Regions from separate parts of the Hydrogenophaga sp. PBL-H3 genome, predicted to be linked through region 1. Evidence: predicted binding sites of a transcription regulator. Region 1 holds the regulator's gene; the other holds the start of a gene.
What was found. Region 1 encodes FliA, which starts transcription of late flagellar genes. Its sites were predicted from a motif close to CTAAAGTTTNNNNNNNNNNNGCCGNTA; they were not measured.
Positions count from the first base shown of each region.

Region 1 (24,937 bases):
TACGTTGGGCGTGACCGCGTTCCACACGTCGGCGCGCGTGTCGAGGTTGAACTCGGCGGTGATGGCGCTGGTCTGCTGCGCGGGGATCGGACCGCCGGTGGGCAGGTTCAGGGGCTGGGTGTCGAAGCTCAGGCGGTTGCCCTGCGCATCGGTGGGGTAACCCATGAGGTTGCTGCCATCGTTGGTGACCACGTTGCCCTCGCGATCGAGCTTGAACATGCCGGCACGCGTGTACGCGGTGGAGCCGTTGGGCTGGGTGAGCTCGAAGAAGCCGTTGCCGTTGATGGCCACATCGAGCTCGTTGCCGGTGACGCTGATGTTGCCCTGCGTGAAGCTCTGCGCCACCGCCGCCACGGCCACGCCGATGCCGTTGGCCATGCCACCCGAGGCGTTGACCGAGCTGGCGTAGATCTCGGCGAACTCGGCGCGCGAGCTCTTCATGCCCACGGTGTTGGAGTTGGCGATGTTGTGGCCGATGACGTCGAGGTTGCGGCTGGCGGCGTTGAGGCCGGAGAGTCCTTGCTGGAATGCCATGGTGTTGTCCTTGGGGGTGATGGAGGCGGGTTACAGGAAGGTGGCGACCTGGTCGTAGCCCAGGGTGCTGCCGTCTTGCAGTTGAAGGTTCATGGTGCCGTTGGCAAAGCCCACGGAGGTCACGGTCTGGCGGCTGTAGGTGGTGGACTTGACGGGCTGGCCACCATCAGATGCTTTCACGCGGAAGCCGGCCACCTGGTTCGGGTCGATCCCGGTGCCGTCCCAGTTGAACGAGTGCTGGCCTGCGGTGAGCGCGCCGAAATCGAGGGTGTCGAGCACCTCACCGTTCTTGCCTACCACCTCCACCGAGACCTGGCTGGCGCTGGCGTCCAGGCGCATGGCGCCTTTGCCGATGGTGCCGTCGAAGCCGAGCTTGTTGCTTTCGACCAGCGCCTCGCGGCCGATCAACGAGGTGCCTTGCAGCGTCTGCATGGAGCCGAACTGCGCCGCCATGCCCTTGAGCGTGGCGTTGAGTTCCTGGATGCCACTGACCGTGTTGATCTGCGCCATCTGGGTCGTCATCTGCGCGTTGTCCATCGGGTTGAGCGGATCCTGGTTGTTGAGCTGCGCGACCAGCAGCTTGAGGAAGCGGTCCTGCGAGGCAGCCGGGTCCATGTTGTTCTTGGCCGATGTGCCCGTGGTGCTGCCCACGGTGGTGCCGAGGCTGGAGGTGTCGAGGGGTGTGGCGAACATGGGATGTGCTTTCTTTATTGACCCATCTGCAGCGTCTTGAGCAGCAGCGACTTCGCCGTGTTCATGACCTCGACGTTGTTCTGGTAGGAGCGCGATGCCGAAATCATGTTGACCATTTCTTCCACCGGGTTCACGTTGGAATGGTTCACATAGCCTTCGGCGTCGGCGCTGGGGTGGGTGGGGTTGAGTTCGCGGCGCCCGGGAGCCTGGCTCTCGGTGATGTCCTTGACCTTCACCCCGGCATTGCCCTGGCCACCCATGGGCAGCGTCTGGAACTGGATGTGGCGCGCCTTGTAGGTCTGGCCGTCCGGCCCGGCCACGGCGTCGGCGTTGGCCAGGTTGCTGGCCACCACGTTGAGGCGCTGGGACTGCGCGCTGACCGCGCTGCCCGACACGTTGAAGATGGAGAACATCGACATGATCGATTCCTTTCAACTCATTGGCCTTGAATGGCGCTGAGCATGGTCTTGACGTGGGAATTGATGAACCGCAGCGTGGACTCGTAGCGCACGCTGTTGTCCACGAAGCTGGCGCGCTCGCGGTCGAGGTCGACCGAGTTGCCGTCCTGGCTGGCCTGGGTCTGCACGGTGTAGGCCAGCTTGGGGTCTTGCGCGCTGGTGGTGCCCAGTGTCATGTGGCCGGCACTGGTGACGTTCACGCCAGCGCCGCCCTGCATGCCCGAGACATTTTTGAGCGCAGCGGCAAAGTCGAAATCGCGCGCAATGTACCCAGGGGTGTCGGCGTTGGCGATGTTGCTGGCGATGACCTGCTGGCGCTGTGAGCGCAGCAGCAGGGCGTTGGCATGGAAATCCAGCCGGGCGGTCATCTGTTCAAGCATGTTCACCTCAAGGCAAGGGTTGCGGGGCGGGTGACTGGCCTTCCTCAGAGGGCACGGACACCGGGGCGTTGAACGAATTATGGAAATCTTGAGGGTCTTCAATGGCCGGAACAAAGACCCCTAAAGCGGCCTTTTCCCGGCTTTCCCACAACCGGCGGCGCCCTACAGTGCAGGCCATGCCCACGCTGCTGCCCTCCTTGTTGTCGCCCCTCACCGCCCGCCTGATTGCCCTGGTGGCGCTGCTGCTGTGCGGCTGGAGCGCACGGGCCAACGAGCCCGCCGCGCTGGAGAAGATGGCGCACGACTTCCTGACACCCGCCCTGGCCGCCGCCCTGCCCAAAGACGCGGACTCGCCGCTGCGTGCCGAGGTGGTGATGGGCTCGCTCGACGCGCGCCTGAAGCTGGCGCCGTGCAACCAGGTCGAGCCCTACCTGCCCCCCGGCACCCGCCTGTGGGGCCGAAGCCGCATCGGCCTGCGCTGCGTGGATGGGCCCACACGCTGGAATGTCTTCGTGCCGGTCACGGTGAAAGCCTGGGGGCCGGCCTGGGTGCTCAAGCGCGCGGTGGCCGCGGGCGACGCCCTCACTCAAGAAGACGCTGAAATCGCCGAAATCGACTGGGCGGAGCAGCGTTCCAGCGTGCTGGCCCTGCCCGAGCGCTGGGTCGGCCAGCTGGCGGCCTTTCCGCTGACCGCCGGTATGGCGCTGCGCGAGAACATGGTGCGCGTGCCGCAGGCCTTCGCGGCGGGCGCGCAGGTGCGGGTGAGCGGCCAGGGCGGCGGCTTCAGCATTTCAGCCACTGGCCAGGCGCTCACCGCCGGCATGGTGGGCGAGCCAGCCCGCGTCAAACTGCCGGGCGGGCGGGTCGTCACCGGGGTGGTCCGCGACGCCCAGACGGTTGAACTGGCGCTGTGAGACGGGCCGGCTTCGCACCGCGGCGCACAGACGGTCGAAAAATCGTGACGAACACCACAAGACTTTGATTAAAGTTCTCAAACGCCGGGCCGATACAGTCTGAACAAGGCCCTGACTTCGGGGTTTGGAGCGTGACATGAAAGTCGATTCATCACCGGATTCCTATATTGGTTCAGTGGCAGGCGGCCCCCAGAAGGCCACCGCGCCCGCGGCGGCCGAGGCCAGCGCAGCCGCGTCTGTGGCCAGCGCGGGGCAGGCCCAGCCGGGCGTGACCGTGACGCTGTCGGCCTCCACCACCGAGGCCCGCTCGGTCTCGGGTGGCGACGTGTTCAACGCCGACAAGGTGGCCTCCATGAAGGCGGCCATTGCCAACGGCAGTTTCCAGGTCAACGCCGAAGCCATTGCCGACAAGATGCTGGCCAACGCAGCCGAGATGCTCGGCGGCACGCGCACCTGATTCTTCCCATCCCACAAGGCTGCCCCATGACCTTTGCAACGACCTCCCACCCCTGGATCGATTCGCTGCAGGTGGAGCTGGACGCGCTCGAAGCCGCACTGGTGCGCGGTGATGCGCCCGCCGTGGAACTGGCCAGTGCCGCCATGCAGCGGGTGTTGCAGCAAGCCCCCAAGTCCGTCGCCATGGCGCCACCCGGCAGCGACCAGCAGCACGCCTTGCTGACCGCCGCCGAACGTTTCGCCCGCCTGCGCCAGGCTGTGCTGCGCGCCAACGCCCAGAGCCAGCGCGCCGTGTCCAGCCTGCTGCCCCAGCACACACAGCAACCCACCTACGGCCGCCAGGTCGGCGCACCTTCCATGGGTGGTGCGGGGCGTGCCTTTCTCTCGGCCTGAAGCAGATCGCTCGGCTCGGCAAAAACCGGCTCAGGCCGGTTTTTTTGTGCCTGAAAAAGGCGCGGGTGACAATCGAGGCCTCACACCCAACCCGACCCAAGGAGCACTCCCATGAAAGGCGACCCCCAGGCCATCACGCATCTGCAGGCGCAACTCAAGAACGAGCTGACCGCGATCAACCAGTACTTCGTCCACTACCGCATGCTCAAGCACTGGGGCCTGGACAAGCTGGCGGCCAAGGAATACGCAGAATCGATCGGTGAAATGAAGCACGCGGACAAGCTCATGGACCGCATCTTCACGCTGGACGGCCTGCCCAACCTGCAGGACCTGGGCAAGCTGAGCATCGGCGAGGACGTGCCCGAAATCCTCAAGAGCGACCTGGCACTGGAAACCGGCGCGCAGCACACCATCAAGGCCGGCATCGCCCACTGCGAAACGGTGCGTGACTACGTCTCGCGCGACCTGCTCCAGGGCATCCTGGACGACACCGAGGAGCACATCGACTTCCTTGAAACCCAGATCGACCTGATCGACAAGGTGGGTCTGCAGAACTACCTGCAAAGCCAGATGGGTTCGGTCAGCTGAGGGTGTTCATCCGCTGAGCGGTGTTGCGAGTCTGAATGCGATTCATTATCATTCGTTCAGTTTCACGACGCCCGCCCAGCACCATGATCGTTTGCATCTGCCGCCGCATCAGCGACAAGACCATTGCCCACTGCGCCCGCTCGGGCATGGGGTTTGACGACATCCAGCTCGAACTCGGCGTGGCCACGCAGTGCGGCCAGTGCGAAGGCTGTGCCCGCGCGCTGTGGTCGGAATGCTCACCGCAGCAAACCGTGGCGCACATCTCGCGCGAGGCGGTAGCGCAGCAGGCGGTGGTGGCCTGAGTCCGGGCACCTCCAGACAACAAAAAACCGGCCAAGGCCGGTTTTTTGTTGTCTGGGCCAGAAGGCTTCAGTTCTTCTTGGCGCCGAAGCGGTGCTCGATCTCGCCCACGATGCCACGGCGGAACATGAGCACGCAGACCACGAAGGTCGCTCCCATGATGATCGAGACCATGGAGCCCAGGCCCGAGAGGTAGTTCTGCATGGTGACGATCACGGCCGCGCCCACGGTGGGGCCGAGGATGGTGCCCATGCCGCCGAGCAGTGTCATCAGCACCACCTCGCCCGACATCTGCCAGCCCACGTCGGTCAGCGTCGCGATGCCGAAGGCGATGGACTTGGTGGCGCCGGCCAGGCCCGCGATGGTGCCCGAGAGCACGAAGGCCATCAGCTTGTAGCGGTCGACGTTGTAGCCCAGCGAGAGCGCGCGGGGTTCGTTCTCGCGCACCGACTTGAGCACCTGCCCGAATGGCGAATGGATGATGCGGTAGATGAGCGCGAAGGCCGCCGCGAAGATGGCCGCCACCACGTAGTACATCGCCATGTCGTTGGTCAGGTCGATCACGCCGAACAGCTTGCCGCGCGGAATGCTCTGGATACCGTCTTCGGCGTAGGTGAAGGGCGCCTGCACGCAGATGAAATAGATCATTTGCGCCAGCGCCAGCGTGACCATGGCGAAGTAGATGCCCTGGCGGCGCACCGCCAGCCAGCCGGTGACCAGACCGATGAAAGCCGCGCTCAGCGTGCCGGCCAGGATGGCCACCTCGGGCGTGAGGCCCCACACCTTGGCGGCGTGGCCGGCCACGTAGGCCGAGAAGCCGAAGAACATGGCGTGGCCGAACGAGAGCAGGCCGGTGAAGCCGATCAGCAGGTTGAACGCGGAGGCGAACAGTGCGAAGCACAGCACCTTCATGAGGAAGATGGGGTAGCCCACGAAGGGGGCCGCCAGCAGTGCCAGGAACAGCACCAGGAATACGTTGCGGGTGGCTTTGGACATTATTTCTCCCGGCCGAACAGACCTGCCGGACGGATCATGAGGACGATGACCATGATGATGAAGACCACGGTGGACGAGAGCTCGGCGTAGAAGACCTTGGTGAGACCTTCGATGAGGCCCAGCGCCAGGCCGGTGAGGATGGAGCCCAGGATGGAGCCCATGCCGCCGATGACGACCACGGCAAACACCACGATGATGATGTTGGAGCCCATCAGCGGGCTCACCTGGTAGATGGGCGCGGCCATCACACCGGCCAGACCGGCCAGGCCCACGCCGAAGGCGTAGGTGAGCGTGACCATCAGCGGCACGTTGATGCCGAAAGCGCGAACCATGTTGGGGTTTTCGGTGCCAGCGCGCAAATACGCGCCCAGCTTGGTCTTCTCGATCACGTACCAGGTGAACAGGCACAGGAAGATGGAAACAAGCACCACCCAGGCGCGGTACTTGGGCAACATCATGAAGCCCAGGTCGAACACGCCGCGGAAGATCTCGGGAAGTTCGTAAGGCAGGCCGGACGAACCGTAGAACTCGCGGAACGCACCCTCGAAGATCAGCGCCAGGCCAAAGGTGAGCAGCAGACCGTAGAGGTGATCCAGCTGCTGCAACCGGCGCAACATGGTCATCTCGATCAGGGCGCCGATGGCCCCCACGGCGATGGGCGCGAGCAACAGCGCGAACCAGTAGTTCACGCCGGCGTAGTTGAGCAGCATCCACGCAACGAAGGCGCCCACCATGTAGAGGGCGCCGTGCGCGAAGTTGACGATGTTGAGCATGCCGAAGATCACGGCCAGGCCCAGCGAAAGGATCGCGTAAAACGAGCCGTTGACCAGCCCCAGCATGAGTTGCCCCATGAAGGCCACGATCGGCACACCAAATATTTCAGTCATTGCAGTCCGGTGAAAAGGGGCGGGCCGTGAATCACGGCCCGCCCGGTCGGCTCAGTTCAATTCAACCCAGGATCACTTCTTGATGCCGGGGCACTGGCTCAATGCCAGCGATTGGAACGCATCGTCACCCTTGATGGTGCCCTTGAGGTTGTAGTAGTCCCAGGCGCCTTTGGATTCCGAAGGCTTCTTGACCTGGAACAGGTACATGTCGTGCACCATGCGGCCGTCTTCGCGGATCTTGCCGCCCTTGGCGAACATGTCGTTGATCGGCGTTTCCTTCATCTTGGCCATCACGGCTGCGGTGTCGTCGGTGCCGGCGGCCTTCACGGCATTGAGGTAATGCATGGTCGAGGAGTACACGGAGGCGTGGTTGGAGTTGGGCTTGCGGCCGTTCATGACCTTGCTGTACTTGTCGGCCCAGGCGCGGGTCTCGGGGTTCAGGTCCCAGTACCAGGCTTCGGTGAGGTACAGGCCTTGTGCCGTGGGCAGGCCGATGGCGTGCACGTCGGTCAGCAGCATCAGCAGCGCGGCCAGGTTCTGTTTCTTGGTCAGGCCAAACTCGGCCGCGGCTTTCACGCTGCTCACCGTGTCGCCACCGGCGTTGGCCAGACCGACCACCTTGGCGCCGGAGGTTTGCGCCTGCAGCAGGAAGGACGAGAAGTCACCGGTGGACAGCGGGTGGCGCACCGCGCCCAGCACCTTGCCGCCAGCAGCCTTCACCACGTCGCCGGTGTCTTTCTCCAGCGAATGGCCAAAGGCGTAGTCGGCGGTCAGGAAGTACCAGCTGTCGCCGCCATCTTTCACGATGGCCTTGCCCACCACGTTGGACAGCGCGATCGTGTCCATCAGGTAGTGGATGCCGGTGGTGGGTGCGCAGTCGGCGTTGGTCAGGCGGGCCGAGGCGGCACCGGTGGTGATGGTGATCTTGTTCTTTTCCTTGCCCAGTGCCTGCACGGCCAGGGCCACGGCGGAGTTCAGGTTTTCCACCGAGATGTCCACGCCGTCGCGGTCGAACCAGCCCTGGGCCACGTTCTTGGCAATGTCGGGCTTGTTCTGGTGGTCGGCACTGACCACCTCGATCGGCTTGCCGAACATGGTGCCGCCGAAGTCGGCCACGGCCATGCGGGCTGCTGCCACGGCACCGGGGCCGCCGTAGTCGGCGTACACGCCGGACATGTCGGTCAGCACGCCGATCTTCACGGCATCACCGGTCAGCTTGCCCTGCTGGGCCACGGCAAAAGACGCACCGCCGGCCAGCACGGTGGCAATGGCGGTGGTCACGGCGGTTGAAATCAGTTTGCGTTTCATGTGGAAAGTCTCCTCTTGGTGGACGGGCGTCAGACGCCCAGATACTCATTGAGCATGTCGGATTTGCTCTCGAGCTCGTTCTTGTTGACCGTGGCCACGATCTGGCCATGTTCGATCACGTAGTGGCGGTCGGCCAGGGGTGCGGCAAACCGGAAGTTCTGTTCGACCAGGATGATGGTCAGGCCCTTGGCCTTGAGCGCGCGGATCACACGGCCCAGCGTCTGCACGATCACGGGCGCGAGGCCTTCGGTGATCTCGTCGAGCAGCAGGATGCGGGCGCCCGAGCGCAGGATGCGCGCCATCGCCAGCATCTGCTGTTCACCACCCGACAGGCGCGTGCCCTGGCTGTGGCGGCGCTCCTTGAGGTTGGGGAACATCTCGTAGATTTCGTCCACACTCATGCCGCCCTCGCCCACCTTGGGTGGCAGCATCAGGTTTTCCTCGCAGCTCAGCGACGAGAAGATGCCGCGCTCCTCGGGGCAGTAGCCCAGGCCGAGCCGCGCTATTTTGTTGGTCGGCATGTGGATGGTTTCCACGCCGTCGATCTGGATCGAACCGGTGCGCTTGCCCACCAGCCCCAGGATGGACTTCACGGTGGTGGTGCGGCCCGCGCCGTTGCGCCCCAGCAGCGTGACCAGTTCGCCTTCGCGGATCTCGAAGTTCACGCCGTGCAGCACATGCGACTCGCCGTACCAGGTGTTGAGGTCGGCGACCTTCAGCAGGACTTTGCTCATTTGGAAACCTCCGTGCGACGCACTGCGGTGCGAGCTGGCTTGGGGCGGCCCGGCGCGGCGCTCATTCGATTTCCTCGACCGTGCCCACATAGGCTTCGAGCACACGGGGATCTTTGGACACCGTGGCGTAAGGGCCTTCAGCCAGCACCGAGCCGCGCGCCAGCACGGTGATGGTGTCGGAGAGGTTGGCGATCACGTTCATGTTGTGCTCCACCATGAGCACCGTGCGGTTGGCCGCCACCTTGCGGATGAGCTCCACGACACGGCCCACGTCTTCGTGGCCCATGCCCTGCGTGGGTTCGTCGAGCAGCATGAGTTCGGGGTCGAGCGCCAGCGTGGTGGCAATCTCCAGCGCCCGCTTGCGGCCGTAGGGCAACTCCACCGTCTGCGTCTGCGCGAAGCTGCCCAGATCGACCTGCTCCAGCAGCGCCATGGCCTCGTCGTTGAGCGCGTACAGGCTGGACTCGGGCTTCCAGAAATGGAAGCTGGTGCCCAGCTTGCGCTGCAGGCCGATGCGCACGTTCTCCAGCACCGTGAGGTGCGGGAACACGGCCGAGATCTGGAACGACCGCACCATGCCGGTGCGCGCCACTTCGGCCGCCTTGTGGCTGGTGATGTCTTCGCCCTTGTAGACGATCTTGCCCGAGGTCACGGGCAGGAACTTGGTCAGCAGGTTGAACATGGTGGTCTTGCCGGCACCGTTGGGGCCGATCAGCGCGTGGATGGAACCGCGCTTGACCTTGAGGTTGACCTTGTCAACCGCGACAAACCCCTTGAATTCGCGGGTGAGGTCCTGCGTTTCGAGAATGTATTCGGTGCTCATGAATGTCGATCACCATCAAAAACCCCGTGGGCCTTTCGGTCGGCGGGGTCGCTGGAAATCCGTCCTCCTGTGTCTTGCGTTGTCGGTGCTGTGAAAGGCCGACAAGCGGATGTCTGCGTTGGAGCGATTGTTAGTGGACTTACAGATTTCTCAACCTAGGGAATCCACCCCTGTTCAGTCGCGCCCAGGACAGCGACACGGACTCAATTGACCTGCCCGATCTGGCGCACCACTTTGACCATGGTGCCCGCGTCTTCCTTGACGAAGCGGTCGAACTCCGGGGCGTCCTGGTACTGGAACGAGGTACCCGCGGTGGTCATGATCTGGATGGTGCGCTCATCCCGGGTGGCAGCGCGCGCGGCCTCGCGCAGCTTGGCCACCACGTCGGGCGGCGTGCCGGCCGGCACGAAGATGCCCGACCACTGCGAGTAGACGATCGGCACGCCGAGTTCCTTGAAGCTCGGCACGTCGGGCAGCAGCGCCAGGCGGCCTTCGCCCCAGTGCGCCAGCGCGCGCAGCTTGCCCGCCTTGATCTGGCCCGCCACACTGGCCGGACCGCTGGCCAGGGCATCGACCTGGCCACTGAGCAGACCCAGGATGGCCGGGCCGGCGCCGGTGTAGGGCACATGCAGCATGAAGCTGGAAGTCGCGCCCTTGAGCTGCTCCATCGGCACATGCATGGTGCCGTAGTTGCCCGACGAACCAAACGAAATGCGGCTCGGGTTGGCCTTGGCAAAGGCGATGAACTCGGCGTAGGTCTTCCACGGGCTGTCGGCGCGCACCACCAGCACCGTCGGGTCGGCCGTGATGCGGGCGATCGGCACCAGCTGGTCCAGCTCGAACATCGGCGCGCGCTTGAGGATCTTGTCGGCCTCGGGCAGCACCACCACCGACGACAGAGCCATCAGCAGGGTGTAACCGTCGGGCGCCGACTTGGCCACCTGGGCCATGCCGATGCCACCACCGGCGCCGCCCCGGTTGACCACCACCACTGGCTGGTTGAGGACCTTGCCCATGGCTTCGGCGATCGGTCGGCCCACGGTGTCGGCCACGCCGCCGGGCGGGAACGGCACCACCATGGTGACGGGCTTGGTCGGGTAGGCCGACTGCGCCACGGCTGCACACGCGGCCGTGACGGTCAGGGCGGCCAGGCACAGGCTGCGAAAGTGTCGGTTCATCAAGAATTCTCCTGTTGTTGCGGGGTTCAGACGAAGGCGTTCTGCAGGCTGCCGATGCCGTCGATCTCGATGCGCACCACGTCGCCCGCGCGCAGGAACACCGGCGGCTTCAGGCCCAGGCCCACGCCGGCGGGTGTACCGGTGGCGATCACATCGCCGGGGTAGAGCGTGATGCCGCGCGAGATGGTTTCAATCAGCGTCGGAATGTCGAAGATCAGGTCTTCGGTGCGGCCGTCCTGGCGCAGCGAGTCGTTGACCCAGCAGCGCACGCGGGTGTGTTGACCGTCCAGCTCGTCGGCTGTGACGATCCACGGACCCATGGGGCAGAAAGTGTCGAACGACTTGCCCATGTCCCACTGCTGGTGGCGCATCTGCACGTCGCGCGCGGTCACGTCGTTGACGATGGTGTAGCCGTACACGTGGCTCATGGCGTCGGCGCGTGCGATGTTCTTGCCGCCCACGCCGATCACCACCGCCAGCTCGGCTTCGTAGTCGATCTGCTCCGACACCGCCGCGCCCGGCAGCACCACGTTGTCGCCGGTGGCAACCACGCACTCGGGCACCTTGGTGAACACGATCGGCCAGGTGGCCGGGTTGGCGTTGTTGTCCTTGAACACCGAGGCCTGCAGTTCCTTGGCGTGCTCGTGGTAATTGCGGCCCACACACCAGAGGTTGCGTCGCGGCAGCGGCAGCGGCGCCTCCAGGCGCACCGAAGCCAGCGCAATGGCCGGGCCCGTGAGCGCCGGCAAAGCCGCACCCTGCGCCGCGGCTTCGATCAGAGGCAAGGCCCCGCGCGCCGCCTGGGCAGCGTCCAGCGCAAAAGCCGTGACGCTCTGACCATCGCCAGAAACCTGCCCGACACGGCGTTGACCTTCATGAACAAACGTAGCGATGCGCACACAGACTCCTTGAGTTAATACCAATAAGTACCAATAGATACCAGAACGGGCCGATGTTAGACCATACCGGGACACGACCACAGCGGGTTTTCACCGATGTCGCCGAGGTCACCGCCCAATGGCGGTGATTGGTCTGTTTTGGTATATTTCCGGCCACCATGACCATTTCGACCTCCCTGCGCGAGACCATCCTGACCCAGCTGCAGGCCGGGCACTGGAAGGCCGGCGACCGACTGCCCACCGAGCGTGAACTCTCGGAGGGCTATGGCGTGAGCCGCACCACGGTGCGCAAGGCCCTGGCCGATCTGAAGCAGCAAGGCCTGATCGAGCAGACCGTGGGCAGTGGCACCTTCGTGGCGCAACAAGCCCCGTCCAGCCTGGACCGCCTGATCCAGCAGGACTCCGCGCAACACACCAGCCCGGCCGAGCTGATGGAAGCGCGCCTGGCGCTGGAGCCTGCCATCATCGACCTGGTGGTGCGCAACGCCACCACCGCCGATTTCGCACGCATGCTGGCTTGCTGCACCAGCGCCGAACGCGCCAGCAGCCTGGAGGAGTTCGAGCACTGGGACGGTGAACTGCACGAGGCCATTGCCGATGCGGCGCACAACACCTTTGTCTCCAGCGTGTTCAAGCTCATGAAACAGGTGCGCGCCCAGGGCGACTGGGGGCAACTGAAGAAGAAAAGCGTGACGCCCGAGCGCCGGCTGGCCTACCAGCAAGAGCACCGCCAGCTGGTGGACGCCCTGCGCGACCGCGACGCGGCGCGCGCCAAGACCAGCACCCTGGACCACCTGCTGCACGTGCGACACAACCTGCTGGGGCACTGAGCGTCTTTCAGCGGCGCTGGTGTAACGTGTCGGCTCCATGCCCGCCAACTACGCCCGCTACCTGATCGGCACCCAGCGCACCGCCGAGTCCAACCGGGAACTCGGCTTCGTGCTGGCCTTCGTGGCCGGTGCCATCAACGCAGGCGGATTCCTCGCGGTGAAGCAATACACCTCGCACGTCACGGGCATGGTGTCTTCGCTGGCGGACAACCTGGCGCTGGGCCAGATGGGCCTGGTGGTGGACGCCGCCGTGGGCGTGCTGTCGTTCCTGATGGGCGCCATGTGCTGCGCGGTCATGGTCAACTTCGCGCGGCGGCGCCAGCTCTCCAGCGAATACGCCCTGCCCCTGCTGCTGGAGGCTTCGCTCATCCTGTGCTTTGGCCTGCTTGGTGCGCAACTCTCCACCTTCGAGGGCCTGTTGATCCCCTTCACCGTGGTGCTGCTGTGTTTCATCATGGGGCTGCAGAACGCGATCGCCACCAAGCTCTCCAACGCGGTGATCCGCACCACCCACATGACGGGCATCGTGACCGACCTGGGCATCGAGCTGGGCAAGCTCATCTACTGGAACCACAACCCCGACCATCCCCTGAAAGTGCGTGCCGACCGCCCGCGCATGGCGGTGCTGGCGGGCCTGCTGGCGGCCTTCACCACCGGAGGCATCGCCGGCGCCTATGGGTTCAAACAGGTGGGCTACGGCTTCACCGTGCCGCTGGCGCTGGTGCTGGCGGTACTCGCGCTGGTACCCACGGTGGACGACCTTCTGCGCTCGCGAAAAGCCGGCCCCTGACAAGGTTTTGCAACTTCGGTCCAATCAAAAGACCATCCCGATCCCACTCCGAAAGCCCTCATGAAATACCTGCACACCATGGTCCGCGTGACCGACCTGGAGGCCTCCCTGAAGTTCTACCGCGACGCGCTCGGCCTGGAGGTGATTCGCATCCGTGAAGTGCCCCAAGGCCGCTTCACGCTGGCGTTTCTCGCCGCACCCGGCGACCACAGCGCGCAAGTGGAGCTCACCCACAACTGGGACCCCGAGGCTTACACCGGCGGCCGCAATTTCGGCCACCTGGCCTACCAGGTGGACGACATCTACGCCACCTGCGAGCGCCTGCAGGCCCACGGCGTGGCCATCCTGCGCCCCCCGCGCGACGGCCACATGGCCTTCGTGCGCTCGCCCGACAACATCTCCATCGAGCTGCTGCAAAAAGGCGACGCCCTGCCCCCCAGCCAGCCCTGGGTGGACATGGCCAACAGCGGCAGCTGGTGAGCCCCACCGGGGACCGTGTTCGGGTCAACCCCCATGACCTGCTCGCGTGGCGAACCCATACTGATCAGGTCCGATTCACAAACAGCAAGGAGCTCCCATGACATCTGTTTTCCACACCAAAACCCTGCTCGGCCTGGTGGCCGCCGCCGCACTCACCACCCTGATGGGCTGCGCAACGGTCGACAAGATGACCAACACGGTGACCAGCGCCGTGCGCGGTGACGAGAAGCTCAATGGCGCCCAGGAAGTGCCCCCCGTGACCACCACCGCCAGCGGCACCGCCAACATCAAGGTAACCGCTGACGGCTCCGTGAGCGGCAGCGTCACCACCGCCGGCCTGGTGAGCACCATGGCGCACATCCACATCGCCCCGGCCGGTCAGAACGGCCCGGTCATCGTGACACTGACCAAAACCGGGGACAACACCTACGTGGTGCCAGCCGGCGCCAAGCTCACGCCGGCACAGCTCGCGGCCTACAACGGGGGTTCGCTGTACGTGAACGTGCATTCGAACGCCAACAAGGGCGGCGAGATCCGCGCCCAGCTCAAGCCCTGACCCGATCAACCCACACAGCACAAGGCCTGCCGGCGTCATGAGACGCCGGCAGGCCTTGTTTTTTTGCCGGTTGGCGCTGCGCTCAGCCCGGTGTGCGCCGCTGCCAGTCCAGCTGGGCCAGCGAAATGCGGCGCTTCGTTGAACCGTTCCACGCGACTGTGAGGCCCTCGTGCCGCAGGGCTTCACAGACCAGCTGCCCCACCGCGAGGTGCTCCCTCTCCTTCACTTCGCTGCGGCCGAGATGGCCATAGGCCAGCAGCAAGCCTTCTTCGTCGAGGGCGCGGTCGATGTCCTGGCTGTAATAGAAGCAGTAGCCGTGGTACCGGTCTTCCGGAACCCCGTCGTCACTCAGTGCATCGATCACGGCTTCAAAGCCGTCGTCCTGGGTGTCACCGGTGCAATGCAGGGCGCAGATGCCCTGCTCATGCAATCGGGCAAAGGCGCGATCGAGCTTGTCGCAGTCGGTGGCGTGTGGCCAAGTGGCCTCGGCGGCCCGTTTCTTCGCCAGTGTCGTGGCGGCGAAGGCCTTGACCCGGGCGACGTCGAAGCCGTCACCCGCTGTGACCCCCTCGTCGATCAGCGCATCGATGTCAGCGGCCGATTGAAAGCCGTACCAGATCAGGTTTTCAACAACAGACGCCATGTCGTGGGTGGCATCGATGGCAGCACGGTCTGGGTTCTCGTCGAGCGAAGGGCGTTTGGCGTCGGTCATGGCATGTGGGTGTCGAGGGTGGGCGGCCCATGCTAGCCACGCCCCTCCCCTGGCACCAGTGGCCGTTGCCGCTCGCCAACGGCTACTGCCTCTGCGGTATTGCGCCTGTTTCAGTGCTCGCGCAGCTTCGAGCGCAAGCGCGCAATCGACTGGCTGTGCAACTGGCAGATGCGCGATTCGGTCACACCGAGCACGGCTGCGATTTCCTTCAGGTTCATGTCGTGCTCGTAGTACATGCTCATGATCTGCTGCTCGCGCTCGGGCAACACCTTGATGGCAGCCACCAGGGCGGTGCGCATGCGGTGATCCTGCAGCTTGGCCGACGGGTCGGCTTCGCTGTCGCCCATGTGGCGGTCCAGGAAACCGTCTTCGTCGTCGCTGTTCCCGCTGATGTCCTCCAGGTACACCAGCTGCGTGCCACGCACCTTGGCCAGCAGGTGCTGGTAGTCGGCCAGTGGCATGCCCAGCTCGGCGGCGATTTCAGATTCCTTGGGCACGCGCTGCAGTTTCTGCTGCAGGCGGCTCACCGCTTGTTCAATGTCTTTCTGGCTCTTGCGCGAGCCGCGCGACATCCAGTCGCCTTCGCGCAGTTCGTCGATCATCGCGCCGCGGATGCGCTGGCTGGCGAAGGTCTCGAACTGCACGCCCTGCGTGGGCTCGAAGCGCGCAATCGCTTCGGTCAGGCCGATCATGCCGACCTGGATCAGGTCGTCGAGCTCCACGCTGGGCGGCAGCTTGGCGATCATGTGGTGGGCCAGACGCCGCACCAGCGGGCTGTATTTGCGCAGCTGCTCGTCGCGGTTGAGCGTGCCTTTGGCGGTGTACATCTTCAGCTCCAGAGTGGTGTCGGGGCGGCGCGGACCAGGCCGTGGTACCCGTGTGTGTCTGTTTCAGCCTGCGGCGTGATGGCGCAGGCCTGGGCACGGTGGCCCCAGGTGTGGGCGGGCCAGCTCTCCAGCGTGAGCCCGAGGTGGCGTGCCGCGCAGTCGGTGACCGAGGTCACCAGTGGCTGCAGCACCTGCGCGCCGCCGGCGGCCAGGGGCGCGAGCACCGGCGACAAACCGGCCGAGTGCAGCAGCTTGACCGCACCGTACGCGTCGATGGCGGCCTGCGGCTGGTCGAGCACCGGCACCATCGTGCGGGCATTGAGACCGGGCAACACGCCGGCCAGGCCAAAGGCCGGCGCGAACAGCAGCACGATCACGCCCGGAGCAAACGGCGCCAGCAGGCGCGCGAGCGCCACCGGTGCGCCCGCGGCGTGCGCGGTTTCCTGCAGGGCCTGCAGGCCACGCGCACCGGGCATCACCAGCCAGTCGGCGTTGTCCGCGGGTTGCTCAAGGTGGCCGATGGAGGGGTCTTGCAGCGCGCGCAGCAGGCCAAGGTGGCTGCCGTTCCCGCGCTGGGCACCGCTGGATTCGGTGGCCGTGCCGTCAACGATGACGACCGAGCGGCCCTGGTTCGTGAGGCAGCCGGCCAGCATGCAAAGCCACTCGTAGCCGCGCGCAGGCTGCGCCGGGCTGGCCACCGCCAGCAAGGCAGCGCTGCCGCTGCGGCTCTCGCCGCGCAGGCCGGCGGCTTGATCAAAGCCGTGTTCAAACATGCGAGGCTCCCAGGTTCACACCGCGTGCGTTGGTGGGGGCGAAGTAGAAGCCCATGTCGGTGGCCACCGGATCGAAGGCCGACTTGCCGGCCGTTCCCATGGACATGCGCACCAGGGCGGAGGCATCGGGGTTCTGCCAGTCTTCGGGCACGCGCTGGCCGTTGGCCACGCCGCGCAGCGTCACCTGGTGGCGGATCAGCGCGTCCAGGGCCGGGCCGAGCTTCACGGCTTCGTCCACCTTGGAGAGCACCACACCGTGCAGCGAACTGGCCTTGAACGAGGTCAGGGTTTCGTCCAGCGTGTCGCCTTGCGAGCCGGCGTTGAGCACCAGGGTCTTCTTGACCTTGGGCATGTCCAGCACGTCGAGCATGTCCTGGATGCGCTGGTCGCGCTGGCCCAGGCCGGCGGTGTCGATGATCACCAGGCGCTTGCCCGAAAGCAGGTTGAGCAGGTCCTTGAGCGCGGCGCGGTCGTGCGCCAGGTGGGCCACCACACCGAGCATGCGGCCGTAGGCGCGCAGCTGTTCGTAACCCGAGACGCGGTAGGTGTCGAGCGTGATCATGCCCACGCTGGCGGCGCCGTACTGCTTGACGCACTGCGCCGCGAGCTTGGCCGCGGTGGTGGTCTTGCCCACACCGGTGGCACCGATCAGCGAGACCACGCCGCCTTCGTCGCACAGGCCGGCGGTGGAAGCGCTCACCTTGAGGTTGCGGGTGATCACGTCCATGAGCCAGCGGAAGGCTTCCGGGGCTGCGGCGTCGGCGGGCACACGGTCCAGCACGGCGCGGGCCATGGCGGGCGAGTAACCGGCGCGGATCATTTTCAGCATCAGGTTGGACTGGATCGGGTTCTGCTTGGAAGAGCCCAGCCAGGCCAGCGTGTTGAAGCGCTCTTCGATCATCTCCTTCAGCGCGGAGAGCTCCACCGCCATGCGGGTGTCTTCGTTGCTGGCGAAACGCACCGAGGGCTGCGAGTCTTCCCACGACGGTTCTGCTTCGCGGGTGCGGATAGGCTGCTGGCCCAGGCGGCTGCCGAAGGCGGCCTGCACCGGCTCGTTGAATCGCTGCACCGGCACCACGATGGGCTCGGCAGCGGGCATCGGCGCAGGCTGCACCGGCGCGGCTTGCACCGGGGCGCGGCGCTGCGGTGCGGGTTGCTCGGCGGGTGCGGTTTCCTGCATCGACTCGCGGCGCTTGCGCAGCATGCGTTCACGCACATATTCCTGGAACGACAGCGTGCTCATGGCCAGGGCTTCGGTGTCGCCCTCCACCGACTCGGGCTGGGCCTGCGTGGCGGCGGCCTTGGCGCGGGCGGCAAAGGAGCTCGGCGCGGCGGGCGGGCGGGTGGCGATCGGCGCGGGGCTGGCGTTGTCGGCCAGCGAGGCCAGGCTTTCCTCGGCCGCGGCCATCACCTCAAAACCTTCGCTGGTGGAGCGGGTGGAGAGGATGACGGCGCTGTCGCCGAAGGCGTTGCGGGCCTTGGCCATGGCTTCGCGGGAGGTCGGGGCGGTGAAGCGCTGGATGTTCATGCAAGTTCTCCAAGAATCGGGCCAATGCGGATCAGGTGGGTTTCAGGAATTTCGCTGTGCGCCAGCACTTGCAGGCGGGGAGCGGCACGGCGCAGCAGGCGCGCCATGGCGTTGCGGATCGCGTCGGGCACCAGCAGGCAGGCGGGCACGCCCTTCTCTTCCTGGCGGTTGGCGATGTCGGTGGCCGACTTGCTCAGCATCTCGGCCACGCCGGGGTCCAGCGCTCCGTTGGCCGCGCCACTGAGGGCCTGCATCAGCAGGCGCTCCAGGCCCGGCTCGATGGCGATCACTTCGAGCTCTTTCACCGGGCCGTAGATCTGCTGCACGATGGCCGGCGAGAGCGCCATGCGCACGCGGCGGGCCAGCTCCTGCGGGTCGGTGGTGGCGGTGGCGTGCTCGGCGATGGCTTCGATGATGGTGCGGATGTCACGCACGTGCACCGACTCTTCCAGCAGCAGCTGCAGCACTTTCTGGAAGGAGGCAACGGAGATCATCTTGGGCACGACTTCTTCGATCAATTTGGGGGCCAGCTTGGTGACGTGTTCAACCAGGTCCTGGGTCTCCGTCCGGCTCAGCAACTTGGCTGCCTGGACTTGCATCAAGTGTGAAAGATGCGTGGCCAGCACAGTCTCGGAATCAACCACGGTAAAACCGGCCATCTGCGCGTTTTCACGTTGCTTGTCTTCGATCCAGTGCGCGGGCAGACCAAACGCCGGGTCGGTGGTGGGGGTGCCGATCAGCGGCGTGCCGATACCGCCCGGATCGATGGCCAGGAACATGCCGGGGAACACCTCGCCCTCGCCCACCACCACGCCGCGCAGGGTGATGCGGTAGGCGCTGGGGCGCAGTTCGAGGTTGTCGCGCACGTGCACGGCCGGCGGCAGGAAACCCACCTCCTGCGCGAATTTCTTGCGCACGCCCTTGATGCGGGTGAGCAGGTCGCCCTGGCGGGTTTTGTCGACCATGGCGATCAGGCGGTAACCCAGTTCCAGGCCGAGCAGGTCCACCGGCTGCAGGTCGTCCCAGGTGGCTTCTCCGTCGCTCTGCGCGGCGGGTGCTTCGGGCTCGACCACGGGGCGGGCATCCACCCGCACGCGCCACCAGGCCAGGCCACCAAAAATCGCGGCGAAGGCCAGGAACACCACGTGCGGCATGCCCGGGATCACGCCCAGCAGGAACATGACCGCGGCCACGATGCCCATCACCTTGGCGGAGATGAACATCTGCTGCATCACCTGCGCGCCCAGGTCCTCGTCCTTGCCCACGCGCGAGACCACCATGGCCGCGGCCACCGAGATCAGCAGCGAGGGAATCTGCGCCACCAGCGCATCGCCCACCGCCAGCAGGATGTAGGTGCTGGCCGCTTCGCTGGCCGACAGGCCGTGCTGCATCACGCCCACCGCGAAGCCGCCGATGATGTTGATGACCAGGATCAGGATGCCGGCAATGGCATCGCCCCGCACGAACTTGGAGGCGCCGTCCATGGAGCCGAAGAACTCGGCCTCGTCGCCCACTTCCTGGCGCCGTTTCTTGGCCTGCTTCTCGTCGATCAGGCCGGCGTTCAGATCGGCGTCGATCGCCATCTGCTTGCCGGGCATGGCGTCCAGCGTGAAGCGGGCCGACACCTCGGCAATGCGCTCCGAGCCCTTGGTGATCACGATGAAGTTGATCACCACCAGGATCACGAACACAACGAAGCCGACCGCGAAGTTGCCGCCGATCAGGAAGTGTCCAAAGGCCTCGATCACCGCGCCGGCCGCGCCCGGGCCGGTGTGGCCTTCGAGCAGCACCACGCGGGTGGACGCCACGTTGAGCGACAGGCGCAGCAGCGTGGTGAGCAGCAGCACGGTGGGGAACACCGAGAAATCGAGCGGGCGGCGCATGTAGGCCGCCACCATCATCACCACCAGGGCCAGCGCGATGTTGAGGGTAAAGAACGTGTCGAGCACCCAGGGCGGGAGCGGCAACACCATCATCGACAGGATGGTGATCACCAGCATCGGGGCGGCCAGGCCACCGGCCCAGCCGGCGTTGCGCGCAAACCATTGCTGCAGGGGAGCGAGGGCGTTCATTCGGCGTCCTTGGAAGCGGATTTCTTGAAGTGCGGATCCAGCTCGGGCGGCACCTGCGGCACCGGCATCTCGCCCGGCATGGCGCCCTGGCCCTTGAGGGCGGCCCTGAGCTGGTACACGTAGGCCAGCACCTGGGCCACGGCGGTGTACAGGGCCGAGGGCACCTCACCGTCGATCTCGGCGTGCGCATAGAGCGCACGCGCCAACATGGGCGACTGCAGCACCGGCACGTTGTGCGCCTTGGCCACATCGCGGATCTTCATGGCGATCAGATCGGCGCCCTTGGCCACCACGCGCGGCGCGTTCATGGAGGCATCGTCGTAGCGGATCGCCACCGCGTAGTGGGTCGGGTTCATCACCACCAGGTCGGCCTTGGGTACTGCGCCCACGCTGTTGCGCTGGGCCATCTCGCGCTGGCGCGCGCGCCGCTGCGATTTCACATGCGGGTCGCCTTCGGCTTCCTTGTGTTCCTGCTTGACTTCCTGCAGGGACATCTTGAGCTGGTTGCCGTGCAGGAACTTCTGCAGCGGCACATCGACGATCGCAAAGAACGCCACCACCAGCAGCAGCAGGCCCACGCCGGCCACGATCCAGTTGCCGAGCTGGCCAATGCCGGACTCCAGGGGCTGCATCACCAGCGTGCCGAACAGCTCCACGTGCGAGCGGATGAACTGCCAGGCGACAAAGGCCACCACGGCGGTCACGCCGGCGAGCTTGAAGGTGTCGACCAGTTGCTGTTTGGAGAACAGCCGCCCGATGCCCTTGAGCGGGTTGACGCGGCTGAAGTCGGGCATCAGGGGTTTGGTGCTCAGCGCGTAGCCACCCGAGGCCACGGTGGCCCCGATGGCCACGGCCAGCACGAGCACGCCCAGTGGCAAATAGAGCATGAGGCCCTGGGCAAACACATCGGCCAGGCGCTGCAGCATCTGGCCCGGCTGCTGCAGCGACGCGTGGTCAAAGCGCAGCTGGCTCTGCAACGCCCCGCGCAGTTTCTCGAAGCCCGTGGGGGCCAGCGCCAGCAGCAGCAAGCAGCCGCCACCGAGCACCGACAGGTTGGACAAGTCCTTGGAACGCGGCACCTGGCCATCGTCGCGCGCCTTCTTCAGGCGCTGCGCGGTGGCTGGCAGGTTCTTGTCTTGACTGGAGGAATCCATCGCAATGAGCTCATCGATTTGATGAGCCCATTCTGCGAGGCTGGCCGCAAAACTAAAGGGGGATAAAGCGGGGAGGAACCCCGCTTATCAAAACCACTTTTGAGAAAGCGGGGAGGAACCCCGCTGATCAAAACCGTTAGAAACCGAGGGAGGCCAACAGATCGTCCACCTGCTGCTGGTCATTGACCACATCGGTGCGACCGGTGCCATCGACCACCGGACCGGCCAGTTCGTAGGCGTGGTCCTGGCCCGGCTGGCCCGAAGGCGCGGATTGCAGCAGCAGGCCGAGCAACTGCTCTTCGATGGTGCCGGCGAGTTGCACCACACGGGCGATCACCTGGCCGGTGAGATCGTGGAAATCCTGCGCCATCATGATGTCGGTGAAGCGCGCATCGGTCTGCTCGCTGGTCTGGATGATGTCGTTCGTCCACTCCATCAGCTCGGGCATGGCCTTGGCCAGCGCCGGCACGCGGGAAATGGTGTCGGCCAGCTGGCGACCGCGCTCGGCGATCAGGCCCTGCTCGGTCTTGCCGAGTTCAACATGGTTGAGCACCTTGTCGGCCGCCTCGCCGGTGAGGCGGGCGATGTAGGACAGGCGGCTCTGTGCATCGGGCAACTGGTCGACCGTGCCCTTGAGCTTGTCGGTGTAGCCGAGTTCTTTCAGTGCGTCGTGCAACTGGCGCGTGATCGAGCCGAGTTGCTGGAACATCTGCGGATGGCCGGGGTTCGCTGCGTCATCGTGGTTCATGGCATCGGTCCTTTAAATGCCGAGCTTCTTGAAGATGTTGGCCAGCTTGTCTTCCAGCGTCGCTTTGGTGAAGGGCTTGACGATGTAGCCAGCCGCGCCACTCTGGGCCGCCAGCACGATGTCTTCCTTGCGGGCTTCGGCCGTCACCATCAGCACCGGAAGGTGCTTGAGCTTTTCGTCTTTCTTGATTTCAGCCAGCAGCTCGAAACCGTTCATGTTGGGCATGTTGATGTCGGAGACCACGAAATTGAACGCACCGTTGCGCAATTTGGCCAGGGCGATGGCGCCGTCTTCGGCCTCGTCCGCATCGGTATGACCGATTTCTTTCAGCAGGTTGCGCACGATGCGGCGCATGGTGGAGAAGTCGTCAACGATCAGGAATTTCATCGGGGTGGACATGCAAGCCTCCGAGGGCGGGTGGGTCGATGGGGTGGAGACGGTGGCCGTTCAGCCGCCGCTCCCTGAAGTTGATTTCGTCACTTCGGCGGGAATCTGAAGCGCGGGTGCCATGGATGTTTCAACGACCGTCGCGGCAGCGCCTGGCGCTACGACCGCAGGGATGGGGCTGGGCGTCATGCGGTCCTCGGCCGCCTGCGTCATCACCACGATGCTGATGCGCCGGTTGATCGGATCGGTGGGCGTCTCGGGCCGCAGCAGCCGGCTGGAGGCCAGGCCTTCCACGCGGCGCAGCTTGTTGTCGGGCAGACCGCCCGAGACCAGCTCGCGGCGTGAGGCGTTGGCCCGGTCGGCCGAGAGCTCCCAGTTGCTGTAACCGCGCTCGCCGCTGCCATAGGGTGTGGCGTCGGTGTGGCCCGCGAGAGCAATGCTGTTTTCCACGTCGCCCAACGCTTTGCCGATCTCGTGCAGGATGTCGCGCATGTAGGGCTTCACCAGCGAGCTGCCGGTGTCGAACATCGGGCGGTTCTGCTGGTCCACGATCTGGATGTGCAAGCCGTCGGTGGTTTTCTCCAGCTGGATCTGCGAGCCGAATTCGGCGAGCTTGGGACTCTTCTCGATCAACACGGTGATCTTCTTCTCCAGCGCGTCCAGCCGCGCGGATTCCTGGCGGGCCTTGAGCTCCTGGGCCATCTGGGCCCCCATCATCTTGGCGGCACGCTCGGCCTCGCCGCTGTCCATCTGGCCAAACGACTTGCTCAGGTCGCGTCCACCGCCGGGCAGGATGCTGCTGCTGTTGCCGGTACCCGGCCCCCCCATGAGCGAGACCTTCACCGGCGACTGGAAGTAGCTCGCGATGCCGTCGAGCTCACCCTTGGCGGTGGAGCCCAGCAGCCACATGAGCAGAAAGAAAGCCATCATGGCCGTCACGAAGTCGGCGTAGGCGATCTTCCAGGCGCCACCGTGAGCGGCATGGCCGCTCTTCTTGATGCGCTTGATGATGATGGGTTGAAGTTTTTTGCCGTCCGCCATGCTGTGCTTTCCGCTGGATTACTTCTTGCCTTTGACGTGGGCTTCCAACTCATTGAAGGTCGGGCGCACGTCGGAGAGCAGCACCTTGCGGCCGAACTCGATGGCGGTGGCAGGCGCGTAGCCCTGCATGCTGGCCAGCAGCGTGGTCTTGATGCACTGGAATTCCTTGCTGCTCTCTTCCACCTTCTGGTCCATCAGGCCACCGAGCGGCTCGAACACGCCGTAGGCCAGCAAGATGCCCAGGAAGGTGCCGACCAGGGCGGAGGCGATCATGCCGCCGAGCACCGCGGGCGGCTGGCCCACCGAGCCCATGGTGTTCACCACACCCAGCACGGCGGCCACGATGCCGAAGGCCGGCAGACCACCGGCCAGGCGGCCGATGGCGGCCACCGGCGCGTGCGCTTCCTGGTGGTGGGTTTCGATCTCGCTGTCCATGAGCGACTCGATCTCGTGTGCGTTCAGGTTGCCCGAGACCATCATGCGCAGGTAGTCGGTGATGAACTCGACCACGTGGTGGTCGGCGGCGATGGTGGGGTACTTCTTGAACACCGCCGAGTCGTGCGGGTTCTCCACGTCCTGCTCGATCGCCATCAGGCCTTCCTTGCGCGCCTTCTGCAAGATGTCGAACTGCAGCGCCATGAGCTCCATGTAGCGCGCCTTGGTGTAGCGGCTGCCCTTGAAGCAACCGGCCAGGCCCTTGAACGAGGCCTTGACCACCTTCATCTGGTTGTTGATCAGGAAAGCCCCCAAGGCCGCGCCCAGGATGGTGGTCATCTCGAACGGCAAAGCCTTGAGCACCACGCCGATGTTGCCGCCGTGGAAGATGTAGACGCCGAAGATGCAAAGCATCGAAACGACAAAACCGATGATGACGAACATGTGTTTGGGCCTGAAAGAGGACGCGGCACCCGGGTGACGCGTGACTTTGGGGGAATGCCTTATCTATCGACCAACTCTAGGTGCGATTGAAGGGACCCATAAACGCGAAATGGACCCGCATCGGGGTCCATTTCATGTTTTGAAGGCCGTGGCCGCCGCGCCGGGCCCCCCAAGCAAGGCCGCACCCCCTCGGGGGAGCAGCGACCCGCGCAGCGGCGGAGCGTGGGGGCTCAAGTTTCAGTGCAAGCGGAGCCCGCCTGAGGCCGCGCCCTTGCCGGCACGCGCCGGAGGCTGGCACAGGCCGCACACGAAGTGGCGGTTCTCGTAGGGCTCGGTGACGAAGTTGCCACCGCAGCAGGTGCACTTGGTCAGGGTCAGCATGCCGTTGTCCACGAACTTCACCAGGCGCCAGGCGCGGGTGACAGAGAGGATGGGCTCGATCGAGCTGGCCGTCATCTGGTCGTTGTACAGGCGGAAGGCCTTGATCACCGTGTCGATCTCTTCGAGTTCGCTGGTCTTGCTCAGGTACTCGTGGATGTTGAGGAACAGCGAGGCGTGGATGTTGGGCTGCCAGGTCAGGAACCAGTCGGTGGAGAAAGGCAACTGGCCTTTCGAGGGG
Region 1 is NZ_CP044972.1:3,687,349-3,712,285, forward strand. It holds gene flgE (flagellar hook protein FlgE) at 1-534, opposite strand, end outside; gene F9Z44_RS17175 (flagellar hook assembly protein FlgD) at 565-1,227, opposite strand; gene flgC (flagellar basal body rod protein FlgC) at 1,242-1,646, opposite strand; gene flgB (flagellar basal body rod protein FlgB) at 1,664-2,065, opposite strand; gene flgA (flagellar basal body P-ring formation chaperone FlgA) at 2,242-2,979, shown strand; gene flgM (flagellar biosynthesis anti-sigma factor FlgM) at 3,116-3,436, shown strand; gene F9Z44_RS17200 (hypothetical protein) at 3,463-3,828, shown strand; gene bfr (bacterioferritin) at 3,940-4,416, shown strand; gene F9Z44_RS17210 ((2Fe-2S)-binding protein) at 4,500-4,718, shown strand; gene F9Z44_RS17215 (branched-chain amino acid ABC transporter permease) at 4,786-5,712, opposite strand; gene F9Z44_RS17220 (branched-chain amino acid ABC transporter permease) at 5,712-6,599, opposite strand; gene F9Z44_RS17225 (ABC transporter substrate-binding protein) at 6,672-7,907, opposite strand; gene F9Z44_RS17230 (ABC transporter ATP-binding protein) at 7,937-8,641, opposite strand; gene F9Z44_RS17235 (ABC transporter ATP-binding protein) at 8,703-9,464, opposite strand; gene F9Z44_RS17240 (tripartite tricarboxylate transporter substrate binding protein) at 9,668-10,642, opposite strand; gene F9Z44_RS17245 (fumarylacetoacetate hydrolase family protein) at 10,669-11,541, opposite strand; gene F9Z44_RS17250 (FadR/GntR family transcriptional regulator) at 11,700-12,371, shown strand; gene F9Z44_RS17255 (YoaK family protein) at 12,409-13,161, shown strand; gene F9Z44_RS17260 (VOC family protein) at 13,222-13,641, shown strand; gene F9Z44_RS17265 (CHRD domain-containing protein) at 13,739-14,197, shown strand; gene F9Z44_RS17270 (DUF6891 domain-containing protein) at 14,280-14,909, opposite strand; gene F9Z44_RS17275 (RNA polymerase sigma factor FliA) at 15,020-15,736, opposite strand; gene F9Z44_RS17280 (ParA family protein) at 15,739-16,509, opposite strand; gene flhF (flagellar biosynthesis protein FlhF) at 16,502-18,037, opposite strand; gene flhA (flagellar biosynthesis protein FlhA) at 18,034-20,109, opposite strand; gene flhB (flagellar biosynthesis protein FlhB) at 20,106-21,263, opposite strand; gene F9Z44_RS17300 (protein phosphatase CheZ) at 21,400-22,011, opposite strand; gene cheY (chemotaxis response regulator CheY) at 22,024-22,410, opposite strand; gene motB (flagellar motor protein MotB) at 22,459-23,439, opposite strand; gene motA (flagellar motor stator protein MotA) at 23,458-24,318, opposite strand; gene flhC (flagellar transcriptional regulator FlhC) at 24,556-24,937, opposite strand, start outside.

Region 2 (5,740 bases), on a different replicon from region 1:
AGAATTTCATCGGCGTTGCGCGGGACGTTGGTGAGTTTTTCCAGTTGCTTGAGCTCGTTGTAGTACTGCTTCAACTGGGTCTCGTACTGCAACATCGTGTTGGAGACGATGCGCGCCTGCTCGCCCGAGGCCACCGCCAGTTCGATGTTGTTAGCAATCTGGGTCCATTCGGAAGAACCACCGGTCACGGGTCCGCCGGCGTGGCCGACCAGCGTCGTGCCCAGCACCAAGGAGGCGATCAGGGCTTTGGCAAACGAGAAGGGCTTGATGAAGGTCGAATTCGTCATCTGGGCGGTCATGGAACTCTCCGGGAGGTTGTGTGGCATGCGTGCGGTCAAACGTCGCGTGCGCACCGGCACGCGGCCATCCTTGTGCGCGTGTGTAGATTGTTCGGCGGCGGGTAGGCGGATCACCTTGGGGCTTTGCACCCAAAACCATGCGTTGGCGCGGTCTGGGGTGTGTTTCGCAATCTGAACGCCCTCCCGCTTCGGAGCCCCGGCACGAGACTCGCCCTGAAATCTCGCCTGCAGGCAGACATCTCGGATGGTCCCGGCTCCTTGCCGCGGCTGGCAACGAGCGGCATTGATCGGTGCTCCCCAGCCCCTTACCAGCGAAAAAAAACCACCAGTCCCTTGGGGGGCCGGTGGTTTTCGGGTTTGAGCTGCGCCCCGGGGGCGTGCTCGTTGCTGTGCTCTCGCGTCCCTGCTGGGATGCTCAGGCGTTGGCGAACTCCGTTTCGATGCGAAACAGGTTCTTGGTGCCTTCACCGCCGCTTGGCAGTGAAATGGGCACCTGGCCCATCGGGGTGATCGAGATGCGCTGGCCGTCCTGGCATTCCAGACGTTCCATCTCACGCTCGATCTCCGTCCCACGGAAGGACATTTCGGCACCGTTGTCCAGCTGCAGCACGACCTGGAACACCTCGTAGGGGTTTCCTTTGCGTGGAGCAACCTTGGTCATGCCGCTGCGAGCGATGCGACCGACGTAGGTGATTCCTTTCATGGCCTGGGCCTGGAACACGTTGGCTGAGCTTGCGATGGTGGTCGCAGCCTGCTTCTGGCGTTCCTCACGGCGTTGCGTGACCGCTTGCTCGACCTGTTTGGGCAGGACGGGGGCGTTCACTTGATCGCGTGCCATGGTCTTTTGCAGCGTGGCCAGAGCTTGCGCCTGGGCCTGCGCCTTGGCGCTTGCCTGGGCGGTTGCCAAGGCGAGTGCTTCAGATGCTGCTGCTTCTCGTGCTGCGGCTTGCTCATCGTCCTCTTCCCACGGTGCCCATTGCGGGGCAGCCTGGTCAGCGTTGCTGGGGCGACCACGGCGCATGGCTGTGGTGCGCGCCTCGGCGCCGATCCGGTTGATGAGTGCCTCAGCGAGCTCCACCGACTCGTCCTTGATGCTCGAGGTGCCTTCCACAGGGTTGTAGAGGGCGTCGGGCAGGCTGAAACGGCGGCCTTTCATGATGGCGCGCAGGCGTGGCTCATTGATGATGAGGTCACGCTTGACGATGCACCTGTCCGTGTAGCCGCGCAGGTGGATGACACCTACGGCAGGCTGCAAGGGCAGACCGCACGTCCAGTCCGCTGCTTCGAAATCAGCGGTCTGGACGTATCCAGTCGCATCTTCTTCGGCGGCTTCGTGTGCCTGGAAAGTCTCAGCCTGAACTGAGACATCGCCACTCTCTTCGGATGCCATCTCGCCAGTCGTCATTTCCTGCGAGGCCACTGCTGCAACGGGTGCAACACGGGCTTTGCCGATTCTGAAAACAAGCTTGACGGCTTTGATGGCCACCGCAATCAACACCCTGTAGGTGAAGATGACGGCAACCGTTGTCCACTTGACGGTGAACTCGATCAACACAGCCGTAAGGGTGGTTGATCCTGACGGTGTAGCGGGCTTTTGAGCGGCGCCGGTGTTCGTCTTGTTGCTTTGCATTTGCTGACTCCTGAAAGATGTGCAAAAAGCCCGCACCCATGCGCTCTGGACCTGGGGAGGTCTGGAGGCGAGGCGGATGTTGTGAACAGGGAAAGCAGTACCCGCGCCCACTGGGAGCTTGGTGTCCCTGCGGGTGGTGGTGGTGAACTGCTGACAGCGCCGCAGCGTTAAAGCTGTGACTGTTGGGTGAGGTCTGAAGGTTGAAGAAAACCTTCAGACGACAGCAGCCCCAAAGGGCAAGCGTGTTGCCTGAAGGGGTGAGGTTTGAATGCAGTCACGCGAAGTGAGAGCACACGTTTGGTGTGCACGGGGCACACAACTGCCGGTGTTACGCAGCAGCCTTTTCCGACATCGTCGAGAAAGACCGGATCACCCATGGCGCGTTTGCTGGCTCAGATGCGCGCGTGGATGCTCGGGTATTGCCCGTCGTGGGCAGGATTGTCGATGCACTCGCGAGTGCGCGTCAAACGAAACAGGCCTGCGCGGGGTTTGAATCCGCGTAGGCCTGCTGTTGAGTGGGATCAGATCGGCTTGCCTGGGAACGGCATGGAGCCGCGCCAGTGGCGTTCTTCTGGTTTGTCCGTGCGACCGATCCACCACTGCTCTTCATCAACCTGTCGCTTGAGCGTTTCGGTCTGGTCGGGGTAGCTGTGTTTCTGGCGCTCGGCCTGCACGCTGTAGGAGCAGGCAATGATGGTCTCGAAGAATTCGTCGAAGGACTTGCCAGTGTTGATCTTGCGTCCTGCGAGTGCCTTTTCATCTGCGCTCAGGTTGCGGCACTTCAGGTCCTCCACCTTGAAGCTGGTGTACTGCCATTGGTGACCGTCACGCTTGGTGCGCCATGCCTGCATGTGCTGTGCGGAGGGAACCATCTTGGGCGTGGGCTCAGCAACCGAGGCCACCTGGTCGCAGCCGGCGAGCAGAGCGACCATCGACAGGGCCAGCGAGGCGAACAGCATGCGGGTTGAACGTGGGTGAGATGTGGTGGTGTTTTTCATGGGAGATGCGTCAATATGAGAGTGGTGGTGTGAAGGGTTCGAAGTCGTGCAAGGTCAGCGTCCGCAGTTGCTGGTGTCCAAAGCCCACTTGAAGCCATCGTGTTTCATCTGCGCGGTCCATCGCACGATCCTGCCGTCGCCGAACCTGCTCACGCAGCTGGCGTTCGTGCAGGTGGTCTCGCAGGTGTATTGCTCGGTGGTCCGCGACGTGGTGCGCGCGGTCTTAACCGGTGCGCTCGACTTCACGCGCAACCTGGCGGCGCGGTTCTTCTCGGCTTGTGCTGCCAGTGCTTTCATGGCGTTTGGGGTGGGTAGGGACTCGTCGTTGCTGACTTGCTGAGTCACCTTGCAGTCATCGGGCTTGCCGGGCAATTCCGCGCAGCCTTTCATGGCCCCAGCGGCTGCAGCTTCGCGGCCGGTGGCAACGGAGATGTAGCTGAGCTTTGCTCGCTCGGACGCTGCAATGGCCACGTGCCCTTTGTGAGCGTCATTGCCCACGATGGCGCAGGTGTTGGGCGCGGACGATTTGCCCTTGCAGTCGGCCATGGCCTGCTTCTGGGCTTCCTCGGGATCCGTGATGTTGTAGCGCACCCACGAGCCCCCGTCGCTGTTGGCCACGGCGAGCCAGACGGCGCCCTCGTCCCAGGCAGCGGTGCGGAGTTCACACCCCTTGTAGTTCTTGCGGCAACCGACCTTGGCGAGGTTGTTGGCTTCGCTGGGGTTTCGTGCGTAAGCTGCGTGATAGCCATCCTTGCCGACATAGACGACAAACGCCCCGCCGTTGGCGGCTTCGATCAGGACATAGCAGGGCAGGCCCATTTTCTCGCAGCCCTTCACTGCCGCTTGCTCGGCCTCGCTCGCGCTGCCATAGCCGGTCGAGGTGTGCGTCCCAGAGTCTGCGTTTGCGGCCACCGCACCCCAGGCCATGCACAGGGCGGGCACCATCAGGAGTGCACCCATCACGGCGCGCTTGAGGATCAGTTGAAGGTTCATGTGTTCACAAAAAGTTGGTTTATGGAGATGCCATCTGATGGCTTCGAGAAATCGGTTTTCCTGCACTCAGGCTACAGAAGGTCTTCGACTTTTCAAGGGGGTATTCGCATCAAAGGTCCGGCTCGCGGTGGGCCATGGTGTTCACGCAGTTATCGTTCAGGGTGACGTTGCGAACTACGGAAGGTTTGCGCCTTGCCTGCCGGGATGGCGCCGCCGCATTCAGGATCTGGCGCTGGTGCATGGGGCGAAACATGGCCCACGTGTAGTGAGTCTTGCCTGCGGTGAGTTGGACTTCATACACGCCCTCGCCCGTGACTTCCGCGCGGGTGGATGGGAGCAACAGTGGAGCCTTCGCAGCGTTGGATTGCGTTCGCCGTTTTGAGTTGGGCGTTTGCTTCTCTATCGGCAGAAATTCGCCGAGGCTTTCAGGCCAGCAGATTGAGCTGAGTGCCCACACTGCCACTGGTGGCCAACGGCAGGTTGCCGGTGACGCTCTGCAGCAACGAAAGCGTGCCCGCGCCCTGCATGTCCATGGCCTTTTTCATGACGGCCACTTGCACTTCTTGAGTGGTGTTGGCCTGTTTGGCTGCCTCGACGGCACCAACCATTGCTGCGGGAGAAACGTCCACTTTTGGTCCTGGTGAATGGAGATCCCTCTCTATCGGTTGAATGAGGGAGATCTTGATCCCACTGGCAGCCCCGGGTGGCCCCGACGAATGAAACTTGCTCACCTTGCGCCTCGCACAGCACTGCTCACGGCATGCCCGGGGCCTTCTTCTTCCGAGGGGGCTTTTCAGGAAAACGCGTGGCCTGCGTGCCGTGGGTCCAAGCCTGCATGGCCTGATCCCACTGCTTCAGGAATGGATGCATGTCCTCGCTGGCCAGCTTATCAACCGCCTGGCGTTGCTCCTGCGTCAATTCCCCGAGCGGAAGCGGCATCATCTGGACCAACAGGTCACCGCGCACTCCCTTGCCCTCTGGCGTTGGCCATCCTTCACCTTTCACATACACCTCATGAGCCATGGACGGGAATCGCACCACCCGGGATCCGTCTAGAAGCGGCACAACCACCTCGCCCCCGGCGATCCACCGCCAAATTGACACCAGAGCGTTCACTTCCAGCACGCCATCTTCGTTGAGGTGGAGGTAATCGTGGGGCAGCACTTCGATGGAGCAATGGAGCTCGCCTTGCAGGTCGGGGCTGCTGGACTTGCCGCCCATTCCGAATTGAACGAGAACGTCTCCTGTGCGTGCCCCGGGCGGGGTTTTGATAACTGTGTTCCATTTGCGCATGGCGCCGAGGCCGTTGCCCTCACATGCTTTGCAACTCTCAAAGATCTGCCCGTGGCCTCGACAGGTTGGACACTCGACATTGGCTGAGCTCCACCTTTGGCTGTAGGAGCGGTCGGCTCGGATGGCGCCGGCTCCCCGACATGCTGTGCACTGGCGGCCATGGCGACTGGAGCGGCCGTCCCCCCCGCAGGTAGTGCAAAGGTCCTGTACCTCACCCTCCAGTTCTCGCACCGTGCCAAAGGCGGCCTCAAACAACGTCAGTTTGAGCTTGCGTTTGATGTTGCGCCCGCGTTTGCCGGGCACAGTGCCGCCGTAGAACTGCTGCCCTTGCCAGAATGGGTCTTGACGTTCTTGGTGAGCAGAGCGCCAGGGGCTGGAACTGCCTGAAAAGTCGAATGGGTTGCTCGAGGCGCCAACGCTGTTTAGATGCACCGTTGCAAAGGCGGCTACGACCTTGATGTCGTCAAACTCGCGGTCTGCGCTGCCAACGCAATCCTGGAACAACTTGAGCACACACTCCCAGGCGA
Region 2 is NZ_CP044973.1:109,570-115,309, reverse strand. It holds gene F9Z44_RS21120 (hypothetical protein) at 1-299, opposite strand, end outside; gene F9Z44_RS21115 (hypothetical protein) at 715-1,929, opposite strand; gene F9Z44_RS21110 (hypothetical protein) at 2,451-2,927, opposite strand; gene F9Z44_RS21105 (DUF4189 domain-containing protein) at 2,982-3,920, opposite strand; gene F9Z44_RS21100 (hypothetical protein) at 4,030-4,260, opposite strand; gene F9Z44_RS21095 (putative motility protein) at 4,346-4,549, opposite strand; gene F9Z44_RS21090 (DnaJ C-terminal domain-containing protein) at 4,674-5,740, opposite strand, start outside.
Region 2: the regulator FliA is predicted to act here: its motif matches at 4,580-4,606, upstream of F9Z44_RS21095 (putative motility protein).